DNA from 2 places in the Viridibacillus sp. KH_047 genome. Region 1 is predicted to be linked to the other one. Evidence: a T-box and tRNA genes for the amino acid it is inferred to sense, from the RefSeq annotation. Region 1 holds a T-box; the other holds one or more tRNA genes.
What was found. The T-box of region 1 lies ahead of metG (methionine--tRNA ligase). A T-box ahead of a tRNA ligase gene usually reads a tRNA of that ligase, here a tRNA-Met.

Region 1 (4,251 bases):
GATAAAAGAGTTAGAGCAATATACCTTCTTAACGAATTCAGATGCCCATTCTGTCGGTAAAATTGCAAGAGAATATCAAAAAATGAGACTTGATCATGCAAGCTTTACTGAATTACAAAAAGCGCTTCAAGAAAAAGATGGACGAGCCATAGTCGCTAATTATGGTTTAAATCCTTTGCTTGGCAAATACCATCAAACAGTTTGTGGTGGGTGTGCTGCGAAAGTGGATGAGGGTTTATCTGAATGCCCAATATGTCACCAGTATAATATCATTAAGGGTGTAGCCACTAGAATTAAAGAGCTATCTGAAAGTGAAGAGAGCGAGCGACCAAGACCGCCATATATTCATCAAGTCCCGCTAGATTTCATACCAGGACTCGGACCGAAATCACTAGAACGCTTACTTCTTGCAGTTGGGACAGAAATGAATATTTTGCATAAAGCAACTTATAAAGAGTTAGCAGCAGCAGTGCCGGAAAAATTAGTTCGTTATATTGACCAATCCCGTAAAGGGGAGTTGTTAATAGAAGTTGGTGGTGGAGGTAAGTATGGTAAGGTACAAAAAGAAGAGTCTAAATGATTTTCAGTGTGAAAAGCTTTCGACGAATGGATTAGCCATTTGCCGAAAGCTTTTTTGTTTATTTTACAGCGTTACTTTGACTGATGAGATGTTGATATTCTTCATCGATTATCGCGATGTCCAATCGCTCAAACAACGGCTCTACATATTGAATGGATGTTGGTAATTCCGCTAATTCATGCCACGAGATATTAGTAATTCCAAGCATGTCGCGAATTTTTTTTGTCGAGAACGGAATAAAGGGTTCTAGTAATTGCGACAAATTCGCAATGATATAGACGCATGTTGCAAGTGTATTGCCACAACCAGCTTCATCATCTTTTACTTGTAACCATGGTTGTTGTTCGTCAAAGTATTTATTGGCCGAGCGGATGTAAGAGAAGATTTCTTCAAGTGGTGCTTTAAAATGCCCTTGTTCAATCGCGATAGCTACTTCATCATAGAGTTTTTGCGTTTGAAGCTTGATTGAAGTATTCAGTATGCCTTTAGGGATTTGTTTATCGAATGATTTTTCAATAAATTTTAATGTCCTGTTAACGAAATTTCCGTATGCACCTAGGAGCTCGCTATTATGACTATAAATAAACTCACGCCAAGAAAAGTCTGTGTCGCGATTTTCTGGTGCATTAATCGTCAAGAAATATCGAATTGTATCTGCATCGTATTTTTCAATAATATATGGTACCCATACGGCCCAGTTTAGGCTAGTAGAGAGTTTCCGTTTCTCTAGTGTTAAGTATTCATTTGAAACAATATGTGTTGGGAGGGCAGGGCTATTTAATCCCATTAAAATTGCAGGCCAAATGATTGTATGGAAAGGGATATTATCTTTCCCATGAACGTAATAAGAGATTGTGTCGCTATTCCAGAAATCTTGAACGTTTATCTGATGCTGTTTTGCCCATTCTAAAGTAGCAGTGTAATATCCTGACACGGCTTCAATCCAAACATATATCTTCTTACCGTCAAAACCGTCTATTGGTACATCGATTCCGTTTGGCAAATCTCTCGTAACGGCTCTATCAGGTACACCTTCTGCTAAGTATCGTTCGGACAAGTCGATTGCATTTTGGCGCCATGCTTTTTGTTCCTTTGCATTTTGTACATAGTGTTCTAATGCGCTTTGCATCTTACTGAATGCAAAGTAAAAATGCTCGGTTTCTTTCACGATGGGTTGATTGCCACATATTTTACATCGTCTATCGATTAAATCGAGTGGATCTAATATTGTTGAGCAATGATCACACTGATCCCCGCGTGCCTTACTACCGCATACTGGACATATTCCTTCGACAAAACGGTCCGGCAAAAACTGCTTGTCATGTTCACAATACGTTTGTTCAATTGTTTTTTTATATAAAAAGCCTTTATCTAGTAGCTCCAAAAAGATATTTTTAACGGCTTGATGGTGGTGTTCGGCATCGGTACGCGTATATAAATCGTAAGTAAAACCTAGTTTGTTAAAGCAGGCTATAAATTCTTCATGAAATCGATCTGCAATTTCCTTTACAGTAACACCTTCTTGATTTGCTCTGATAGAAATAGGCGTTCCGTTACAGTCGCTACCGGATACATAAAGAACGTTTTCTTTCTTTAATCGATAATATCTAGCTAAAATATCTCCTGGTAATAATGCCGCAATATGCCCTAAATGTAATGATCCGTTCGCATAAGGCCAAGCTCCGCCAATAACAATACTCATTCAAAAATCCCTCCTAAAATAAAAAAACTCGCCCTAATCAAATTAATTGATCAGGACGAGATTATATACCCGTGTTACCACCTTCGTTTGCAAACAGCTTACACCATTTGCCTTCATCAGTACGCCAATTAGGGATACTGTTGCTGTTATAACGAGTGCCTTTCTCGTCGTAGCCTACTAAATAAATCGTTCGGTACGAAGCTCAGAGGTCATTTTCAAATAGTTAAGTTCACTTCATTTCCACCGACAGAAGCTCTCTAGACAACTTAATTTATTTTACTTTTCCTCATCAACGCGTATTTCTATATGTTGAAAAGAAGTATAAAACACTATTGATGAAAAGGCAAGTATATTTCGAATAAAAAATCAACTGTTGAATGAGGGTGCATCGAATTAAATATAATAATTATCCAATTTGCGAAATTGGAGGAACACTATGCAAGCTGTTCTAGTGTTGATACACGTATTGAGGTACAGATCCAAAAAGGCCTGAGCATTTAATGACTGGTCGAACTAGTTTTGTCATAGCACACCGTTTAAAAACGATAGAAAATGCCGATAAAATACTTGTTATTAGAAACGGAGAAATAATAGAACGTGGCAATCATAAAGAACTCATAGAGCAACAAGGATTTTATTCTGAATTACAAAGGATATTTTACCAACATCATCTTAAATTGAAAAAAGGATGGTAGTTATTATTACCTATCATCTTTTTTATTTGATACAACATTAATGTAGGTTTGGGTATTTTTGATAAAATTTTATCTGAATACAATGTTTAACTAAAATATATATTAATATAGGTTATATTTCTTTGTTCAATAGTCTTGGTTATAGCAGTGTGTGGACGATGTTTTGCCCTATTTTTTCATTGGTTTTGCTTTCTTTAATTATTTGAATATAGTTTTGCTGTATAATTAGAACTATTAGAAATGGGGTTTGGTTAATATGGATAAGGACCTAAAAAAAATACATCATCTAGAAGATACACCGCTTATTCGTTGGAACAAAAATGAACCTAATGAGTTTTTACAACAATTCGTTACTAAGCTAAAAAGTTTGAATATGATTCTTTCAACAAATACATATGTTAAAGGTACAAATAAAGTACTGACACGAATTATTGAAGACGCTCAAAATCAGACAATGATTTTACTTATAGGCATGACAGGTGCAGGGAAAACAAGTTTAGTGAATGCACTGCTTAAAAGAACCGTTCTATCAACGGAAATGGCGAAAGCAACAGCGATAAATACCATTATTCGATACGGTCAAACAGAAGAAGTGAAGGCTTATTTCCTTGATGGACAAGTAGCGAGTTTTGATCTTGATAAAGTGAAACTATTCACAACATCGGACACATTTAGTGCTGAAATCTTACGTGAAAGCTTGGACTATATTGAAGTCTATGTCAATAATGAATTGCTAAAGCAGGTTACACTTATCGATACAACACCGCTAGAGCCGGGTGGTGATGAATCAGCGTATGTAAAGGAATCGATATTAAACCGCGCGGATGATCTGTATTGGATTTTCAACTGTAATTCAAAACCAACGCAAGGTGAGTTGAAGCTGCTCAGAAAATTTCACGAACGGAATGTAAAACCATTAGCAATTATTAACGCTATTGATATTCATGAAACGGCGTATGAACAATTCATAGCTGAACAAAATAAATTGCTTTCGCCCTATTTCCGTAAAATAATGGGGATATCTGTAAGGGATGCCGAAGTAGCTGTGGCAACCGATGATGAGGATAAATGGAACCAAAGTAAGTTTGAATTGTTATTAGAGGAAATTGAGAATTCCCATGCTAACCAATCAGACCGTGTATACCTCATCATGGAACGCTTTATCAAATGGCTTAAGAGGTTCCAAACTGAGGTGGAACTAATACCTCAAAGAGAGCCTTATATATCAGCTTATAATCTATTAGTCCAGTATCAAATAGGGAAACAAAAAACAT
Region 2 (4,251 bases), 1.4 Mb from region 1:
GTAAACATGATAGGGTAGAAGTTGCAAATTATTAAGGAATAAGAATTTCTTATATAAGTGTCCATAGAAATGAGCAGATATATGGAGTAATGCACTTTTAAAGGGATTTCTTCTATCTATATGAAGAGTGAATGTTGTAAGAGCTAACGTTAAAATAGTAAAGAAATGCTAGCAAATCAATTAGAAAAAACTATCTATAAACAAATTTCTAAATGGAAATTAGCAGTTTTATCATAAAGGGTTTGTCCGCAGCATATAGTTTAAAGACAGGACAAGGGAGGGGAATCATTGACGTTACAGCCGGATAATGCAACGTACACAATTCCAACAGGGGATCATTTGCTAACGGTCAGAAATCGCAAACGAATGGATGTCACTTCGGTGAAATCAATCGAGCGCTTTGATCAAGAAGAGTTTTTAGTGCACACTTCGCAAGGACATTTACTCATCAGAGGTGAGGAATTACGTATTGTCCATTTGGATGTAGACAAAGGTTTATTGACACTTGAGGGAACAGTGAAGACGCTACAGTATGATGACGAAGACAACGGCTTGTCTAAAAGCTTCCTTCATAAAATATTTGGATGACCGTAACAGCGCAATTTCTCAGCCTTCTCGTCATGATTGCTAGTGGAATTGTAGGAGCAGCATGTATAGATCTAGTACGTACGATTAAATATTATGCACCCCCGCGGTCATTCAGAAGAAAAGGCTATATAGCGTTAGAGTTGATAACTTGGCTTATACTCGGTATAGCTAGTTTTTATTTACTATTTAAAGTGCGAGCTGGTGAATGGCGTATTGTTGATCCAATAGCGCAGCTCGCAGGTTTTTATTGTTACCAGTTATACTTCCAATCGGTATTTCGTTTTGGAGGTCGTCTAATATACATCATTTTACTTAGACCAATATGGTTGATTTTTAATTTTTTCTTTTCTGTCATAAGATGGATAATCCGCGCCCTAATGCGTGTTGTAAGGCTCCTGCTGTTACCATTTATGCCATTGGTTAAAAAAACTAAACAGTTAAGACTTAAAAAAACAAGGTAAATTCGTTATAATGGAGAATACACATACAATAATAACTAAGAAGCTAGAAGAATTATTAATTAGGGAGGGATAACGAGGATGAATAATCGTAACAAAAAAGCTAGTGGGGAAAATTCAGTTGCTGCCATTCGTCGAGAATACATCGAGTCCATGGAACGGCAGGAAAAGAAAAAAAGAGCTATGAAAATACGTCTTTATCGAAGACTGGCGCTTTTCGCAATCGCGTTTGTTCTCGTTATGGGGTCCCTAATATTTACATTAATAAATCAAAAGAAGACGCTCGCTAATAAAGAACAACAAAAAATCGAGCTAACCCAAAAACTTTCAGACGCCCAGGACCAACAAGAGGAATTGGAAATTCAAATTTCGAAGCTAAATGACGATAACTATATCGCCAAACTAGCACGTAAAGAACTTTTCCTTTCTGAAAAAGGTGAAATCATTTTCTCGATTCCAGAAAATACTGAAAAAGATGAGAAAAATGGGGATTCGAAAGAGTAGTCTTATTGACACTCTTTTTTTGTTGGATATAATTAGAAGTGGGAATCTAACCGAGTTTTAAGATTCATCATAAATTGATTACATGGCTTACAAAGTCGCTTTATTTATTAAGGAGGAGCATTTTTTTTATGTCAATTGAAGTAGGCAGCAAGGTACAAGGTAAGGTAACAGGTATCACAAATTTTGGAGCATTCGTAGAGCTGCTAAATGGCTCAACAGGTCTGGTGCACATTAGTGAGGTTGCGGACAATTATGTAAAAGACATCAACGAACATTTGAAAGTTGGAGAAATGGTTGAGGTTAAAGTAATGAATGTCGAAGCGGATGGCAAAATTGGTTTGTCTATTCGTAAAGCAAAGCCTCAAGCAGAACGACCAGAGCGTCCTCAACGCCCACGTCATAATAACCGTTCAAATGATCGTAATGACAATCGTCATCAACCGAAAGAAAATTTTGAACAAAAAATGGCTCGTTTCTTAAAAGACAGTGAAGATCGCCTTGCAACATTAAAACGTGCCACAGAATCTAAACGTGGTGGCCGCGGCGCAAGAAGAGGGTAACTTGCTAGCTATTTTAATCGTAGAAAAAGTGTGAAATAGATTTTTGAGCAATCCAAGTACGTTTTGGATTGCTTTTTTATTGTTTATACCTGACGAATTGTACTATTAAATGCAATACAAACAAACTATAATTCGCCTATAACGACACCTCTGTAGATGATTTGCCACTTAAATTTATATACCGTACTTATTTTGACAAACAAAAAAGCAACTCTCTCATGATGGGAAAGTTGCTTTTTATGATGACCCCTACGGGATTCGAACCCGTGTTACCGCCGTGAAAGGGCGGTGTCTTAACCGCTTGACCAAGGGGCCAAAAAAATATTGGCACAGATGGCCTAGATGAAAAAATATGGCGGCAGAGGGGATCGAACCCCCGACCTCACGGGTATGAACCGTACGCTCTAGCCAGCTGAGCTACGCCGCCGTTTTAAACAACATAATAAATAATACAAGATAAAGTATGTAAGTGTCAAGCTGTTTTGAAAATATTTTCTTAAAAAAAGCAATTTCTCGTCGAAAAGTTTTTTTTTGTGAAAACACAAAAAGACAAACTTTATGGAATATTCAGTCTATAATGATGGCAATGTTCAGGAGGAGGTTGTTTTATGAAGATGTGGCATGAAGGAATAGCTCAAAATCAAGCAATTAAGAATACATGGGCAAGTGTAGCTAAGGGAAAATATCGAATATGGCTATCTGTTTTGTTTTTATTTTGTTCCTTTTACTTATCTCAGGCCGTGTTATTTGAAGCAACGGTACCATTCTTCCTACCGATTGCAGCAATTGCATTTACTAGATATCCAAGGTGGATGAGTTGGACATTAGTAGGGGGATTGTGCGGAAGTCTTACATTAGGTTTCGGGCAAACAACAATTCATATATTAGAATTGTTGTTTTTATTACTCCTTTTAAAAACCCCTTTTAAACGATTGCCACTTCCTGTAATAGTCGGGTTTAGTATTTTGATGGTTCAAATAGTTTGGCAATATATTTCGTATAGTGGGCATCCTCCAATTCTTGTATGGCTATACGTCGGATATGAAGGTGCGCTAGCTATCTTCATGACGCTCTTTTTGGGTCTCATTTTCTTACCGATGCATCAGTTAATGACGGCCAAATGGTCTTTTGAGCGACTCGGCGCAGCATTGATCGTAGGTGCTGTGGTATTAACGGCTATGGATGGTGTCGTACTTAACTTCTTATCAGTATCGCGTATTGCCATGCATTTACTCATACTTGTATCTGCATTAGTTGGTGGTGTCACATTAGCAACAGCTGTTGCAGTGCTAACCGGTATGATACTTAGTTTATCTCAATTATCTTTTAGTGGAATGATGGCAGTTTACGCGGTAACGGGATTATTTGCAGGCGTTTGTAAAAATATCGGTAAGTTTTGGATTGCAACAGGAGGTATAATAGCTAGCGTCTTTTTTGCATTGTATGATGCGACACTGCCGCTTGATTACACATTCTTTATGTCTATTGCATTTGCTACCCTGTTATTTTTTATCTTCCCACAGAAATGGGTACTGTATTGGCAAAATCAACTATATCCAAACAGGGACGAAGTGCTTTTAGAAAGGCAGAAGTGGTTAACGGAAAGACTCAATACAAAGCTTGTAGATTTTCATCATTTCGTAGATTTTATGAAAGAGCTTGTACATGATCGTTTTGGGAATGTGAATAGACATGTAGCGGAAGAGAGGCAAGAGCAACCGCTTGCAATTTGCCAATCCTGTTTTAAGTATGATAAATGTTGGAGCAATAGTAAAAGTGAGATGCCAGATCTAACGCAGAGATGGCTGGATGCAAGTGCTACTGCGAATGCAGCGACGAGACTACAGCTTGATGAGAAAATTCGTTATAAATGTGTGAAGTCCGGGCCGTTTTTGTCAGCGCTTGAGGAGAAGGTTTCGAAAAAGCAACTTAGTGGTCAGTTTTACCACGGGCGTAAGATGATTGCCTTGCAATTGAGGGATATGTGTCAACATATCGATATGGTGATGAATGATATGACGGGAGAGGCAGTGTCTTTTCAACATAAAGAGGACGAACTATCAGAAGAGCTAAAGCTTGCTGGTATCGAACATTTTCAAGTAGATATTTTATCAAATGAGGCAGGGAATCGAAAAATTGTT

Region 2: it has a tRNA-Met gene. The T-box ahead of metG (methionine--tRNA ligase) is inferred to sense a tRNA for this amino acid. The anticodon was not compared.

Annotation. Positions count from the first base shown of each region.
Region 1 covers NZ_CM174479.1:1,499,107-1,503,357, forward strand. Annotated here, with positions in the region: gene AC3IS5_RS07555 (endonuclease Q family protein) at 1-580, shown strand, start outside; gene metG (methionine--tRNA ligase) at 639-2,282, opposite strand; T-box leader at 2,331-2,584, opposite strand; partial or broken gene AC3IS5_RS07565 (hypothetical protein) at 2,730-2,977, shown strand; gene AC3IS5_RS07570 (dynamin family protein) at 3,234-4,251, shown strand, end outside.
Region 2 covers NZ_CM174479.1:78,443-82,693, forward strand. Annotated here, with positions in the region: gene yabP (sporulation protein YabP) at 289-588, shown strand; gene yabQ (spore cortex biosynthesis protein YabQ) at 621-1,049, shown strand; gene AC3IS5_RS00395 (FtsB family cell division protein) at 1,128-1,550, shown strand; gene AC3IS5_RS00400 (S1 domain-containing RNA-binding protein) at 1,679-2,110, shown strand; tRNA gene AC3IS5_RS00405 (tRNA-Glu) at 2,354-2,425, opposite strand; tRNA gene AC3IS5_RS00410 (tRNA-Met) at 2,464-2,537, opposite strand; gene AC3IS5_RS00415 (SpoIIE family protein phosphatase) at 2,719-4,251, shown strand, end outside.